Regions from separate parts of the Bacillus sp. es.036 genome, predicted to be linked through region 1. Evidence: riboswitches for the same ligand, from Rfam matches in the RefSeq annotation. Region 1 holds a riboswitch; the other holds the start of a gene.
The links. Region 1 has a riboswitch for S-adenosylmethionine ahead of metX (homoserine O-acetyltransferase MetX). Riboswitches for the same ligand answer to the same signal wherever they lie in the genome.
Positions count from the first base shown of each region.

Region 2: linked by a shared signal. The riboswitch ahead of ATG70_RS09485 (sulfite oxidase-like oxidoreductase) and the one ahead of metX (homoserine O-acetyltransferase MetX) in region 1 are both predicted to bind S-adenosylmethionine.

Region 1 covers NZ_PDIZ01000001.1:2,730,842-2,733,046, forward strand. The annotation lists gene ATG70_RS13880 (O-acetylhomoserine aminocarboxypropyltransferase/cysteine synthase family protein) at 1-66, opposite strand, end outside; gene metX (homoserine O-acetyltransferase MetX) at 68-1,153, opposite strand; SAM riboswitch class I at 1,249-1,359, opposite strand; gene ATG70_RS13890 (TlpA family protein disulfide reductase) at 1,541-1,960, shown strand; gene ATG70_RS13895 (anti-sigma factor domain-containing protein) at 2,024-2,205, opposite strand, start outside.
Region 2 covers NZ_PDIZ01000001.1:1,851,299-1,853,503, reverse strand. The annotation lists gene ATG70_RS09490 (GNAT family N-acetyltransferase) at 222-599, shown strand; SAM riboswitch class I at 682-780, shown strand; partial or broken gene ATG70_RS09485 (sulfite oxidase-like oxidoreductase) at 862-1,522, shown strand; gene ATG70_RS09480 (copper amine oxidase) at 1,768-2,205, shown strand, end outside.

The DNA of each region.
Region 1 (2,205 bases):
AGCAGGATCTGCTTGTAACCCTCCATGAATGCCAATCGTCTCTAAATGATATTTTTTATCTGCCATTTCACTTCACTCCTTCGATTTTGTTTATCATTGTAAGTTGTTCTTTTATAAGCGGTCCCCATTTATCAAACTCAACGAGAAACCCATCGTGACCAAATTTAGTATCGACAAGATAAAACTGAGAGGATGAATCTTGTTGAAAAAGCTTTTCTAATTCATCTGGTGGATAAATCAGATCTCCTTTGAACCCAATTGCGAGGATGTTTGCTTTGAATCTTTTGTTTACTAAGGTAAGATTGCCTCTTTCAATGCCAATATCGTGGTTATCCATCGCCTTTAACAAATATAAGTAGCTATTTGCATCAAATCGGCTTACAAGCTTATTTCCTTGATAATGAAGATAGGATTCGACATCGTATTGTGGTTCTTTATGGCTAACTGAAGCCCCTTTAACGCCTCGACCGAATTTTTTTTGGAACATTTCATCCGTTCGATAGGAGACCATTCCAATCATTCTTGCGGTTGCAAGCCCAGATGTTGGAGTTTGATCACTACTATAGTAACCATTCCTCCAGTTCGGATCATTCGTAATCGCAAATCGAGAAATGGCATTATAAGCAATTCCATAGGCGTTCAGGGTTGGTGTGACGGCAAGTGGGATAAGATGATCCATCCAATCTGGATAGAGGAGCCCCCATTCTAGTACCTGCATCCCTCCAAGAGATCCACCAATGACAGCATGCAGGTGGTGGATACCAAGTTCCTCTAGCGCTTTTTTCTGAGAATGCACCATGTCTCTTACAGAAACAAACGGAAAATCGGCTTGGTAACGCTTTTGCGTAACTGGGTTGATCGATTGTGGTCCTGTCGAGCCATTACATCCCCCAAGGACATTGAATGTAATAACTTGAAAATCAGAAGTATCGATAGAAGCACCTTTCCCAATTAATCCTTTCCACCAGCCAGCTTCTTCATGACCGACTGTATACTGATTTCCAGTTAAAGCATGACAGACAAGAATCACCGGCGCTCCCCTAGGGCCTACACGTTCATAGGCAAGTTCGACGTCATGAAGTTCATTGCCAGATTCCAGCATTAACGAACCAATCGATACCGTCCGATCTTCGTATATCGTCTCTCTATCCAAACCCCTATCACTCCTTTCAAACAAAAACTGCTTGTTTTTACTTAAAATAAAAAGCCTCTCTGAAAGACAGAGAGGCTTGATTTATTCATCAGCTCCGCTTATCTTTCAGGATTTCTCCTGCAGGATTTGGCACCTTTTCAAACCAGGATTGGTTTGACGGTTGCCGGGCTTCATAGGGCCAGTCCCTCCGCCTCTCTAGATAAGTAAGAATATTTCGTTTTTAATTAATTGTGTTTATTTTAGCAAGGTGGCGCATTAGTGTCAAACATTTTTCGGAATTTTTATTCTTTTGAACTCAGGGATAAAACAGTCTATGACCAGAAATCTTTCGTTAGAATGAACTTTTTGATAAGGTAACGATAGACCATTTAAAAGAGGTGAACAACTATGGAAGCACCCTTCTTTGCATTAGAGGATATGAATAGTGGCGACGTTATTCGCCTTACTGACTTTGTTGGAAAACCAGTGATGATAACGTTCTGGACATCCTGGTGTCCTGACTGTATGAAAGATATGCCGATGAAAGAACAATTTTACCACCATGCTGATCTTGAAGAGCTGGCCTTCTTAACAATAAATGTAACTGGACGAGAACGATCAGAGGAAGCCGGAAAAGAATTTACGATAAAAAACGACCTTCCTTTTCCTGTATTACGTGACAATGGTCGAGAAACGTATGATGATTACGGATGTACTGGAGTTCCAACAACGGTTCTACTCGATAAAGATCATCAAATTGTTAACGTTTTTAATGATCAATCTTCTTTCCTCGATATTGCGAAAGCTCTTCCATCCATCATGAAGTAAAAAAAGCCAGAGGAATCCCTCTGGCTTAAATAATGGATATAAAATGAATAATAGCATGATGCTTCACGAATCTTTTTTCTTTTCTTCAGACTTGCCTTTATTATCTTTTGGGTCTTCTTTCTTTGGAGCTTTTTCGCTCTTCTTTTCCTCTTTGTCTTGCGCTTTTTCGTCTTTCTTCTCAGACTTTTCTTGAGCCTTATCGCTTTTTCTTTCAGCTTTTTCTTGTGCCTTCTCATCCTTCTTTT
Region 2 (2,205 bases), 880 kb from region 1:
TTCCCCTGGAACTTGCTACACTGTTTGTACAGGAACTTCCCCGGTTCCTGTCCCCCTTAAAATATAAAGTGTGAGCCCCATGCATTTCCCGGCATGGGGCTTTTCCTATGAGTAAAAAGAAGGAGAGGGAAAGAATGAACTATATTCTTAAACAAATGAGTGAACAAGATGCAGCGAGAGTCATTTAATGGAAATATACCGTTGATTACTCATTTTATAATATGGATGAAGACCCTGAGGATTTGTATGAATTTCGGGAAGTAGCAGCTAATAATCCTCATTACTGGAGCGTTTATCGCCTGGATCAGTTCATAGGTTTTTTTAGTTACGTTCTTAAATCAGGTAACCAAGTTGAAATCGGACTTGGGATGAGTCCAGGTCTGGTTGGGAATGGTCATGGATATGAGTATTTAAAAGCTGGCATAGAAAAAGCGATTGAATTGTATAGACCATCTTCACTCGTTATGTCTGTTGCAGACTTTAACGAGAGAGCAATTAAAGTCTATCAAAGAGCAGGGTTTCAAAAAAATAATTCTTTTCAACAACATACAAATGGAGGGGTTTATTCTTTTATTAAGATGCAGAAAGAACTAGATTAGTAGATTGGAGATTAAGCACTCTAGAAAAGGTTTGCAATAAATAAAGGGTACCGATAGAATGAATCACAATTACATGTTTTTTTCCTTATCGAGAGAGGTGGAGGGACTGGCCCTTTGATGCCCGGCAACCTGATAAACAAGGTGCTAATTCCAGCAGAGCTTTAGCTCTGGAAGATGAGGGAGAGCTCTGTTAAAGACTGAACTCTTCCTATATTGGAAGAGTTTTTTTGTTACATATGAAAAAATGAAAGGTGTGAAGTCTGTGAAGAAAGCGGACCGTATTCGTAAAATGAAAGTACCGAAAGCAAACGAAAAGTATGGAGAGCGTCTTCCTCCAGGACAGGTATTAACGGAAAGGTTCCCTATTCTCCATGAAGGAGATGTTCCGACTTATGATATGACAACGTGGGACTTAAAGGTGTTTGGAAATGTAGCGAGTGAAGTCTCTCTCTTATGATGCACTTCTTGCATTACCTCAGAAGAAGGTGACATGTGACATACACTGCGTTACCCGATGGTCTCGCTTTGATAATACGTTTGAAGGCGTGTTGATGAAGGATTTTATAAAAGAACTCGATATTATCCCTGAGTCGAATCATGTTATGCTTCATGGAGACCATAATTACACGACAAATATTCATCTTACCGACTTATTAGATGATAATGTTATACTTGCTCACTCGATCGACGGTGAGAAGTTAACAGCGAAACACGGATGGCCGTTACGTTTAGTCGTTCCACACCTTTATTTTTGGAAAAGTATTAAGTGGATAAGAGGGATAGAATTTATTGAGGCGGACTCACCTGGTTTTTGGGAACAAAATGGTTTTCATAATTATGCTGATCCATTTAAAGAAGAACGTTTTTCTGGTGAGGATTTAGATATACCTGAAGACGAATGGGAGAAAAAGGATTTCGACTAAATTATCAAAAACCAATGAATACTAGATAATGAGCTTTGCTGAATTTCTACTTTTAAAAAAATATAATAAACTAAAAAAATCAGCAAACCCTCGTGTGAAGGGGGTTTGCTGATTTTTTTACTATCGAATAAAACATAAATAAAAATGATCCAAAATGATCTTCTCTCCGTTAGCTAAGTGTAAATCAAAAATTAAGGGGAGTTGATTTGAAAATGAATACGAACAAGAATATGAAAAAGAAAGTGATTGACTGGAAAAAAGGACTTCTAATTGTTCCACTTAGTTTTTCACTTCTAATACCAACTGCAGGAGCATTCGCTGCTGATCACGAGAAGCAAATGGACAAGCCAACAGTTGAAACTCCAGGAGCTGATCTTCGTGCGGATCTTGGTCATTTACTTAGTGAGCATGCTTATCTTGCAGTTGAAACAATGAGAAAAGGTGCTGAAGGATCTGCCGATTTTGAAGCTTCAGCCGGAGCCTTAAGTGAAAATACAGAAGATCTTACAGCTGCGATTACATCTGTTTACGGTGAAGAAGCTGGTGCTGAATTTAATGAAATCTGGAGTAATCATATCGGATTCTTTGTTGATTACGTGAAAGCAACAGGGAATGAAGATGAAGACGCAAAACAAAAAGCGCTAGATAGCTTAGACGGTTATAAAGAAGATTTCTCCATGTTC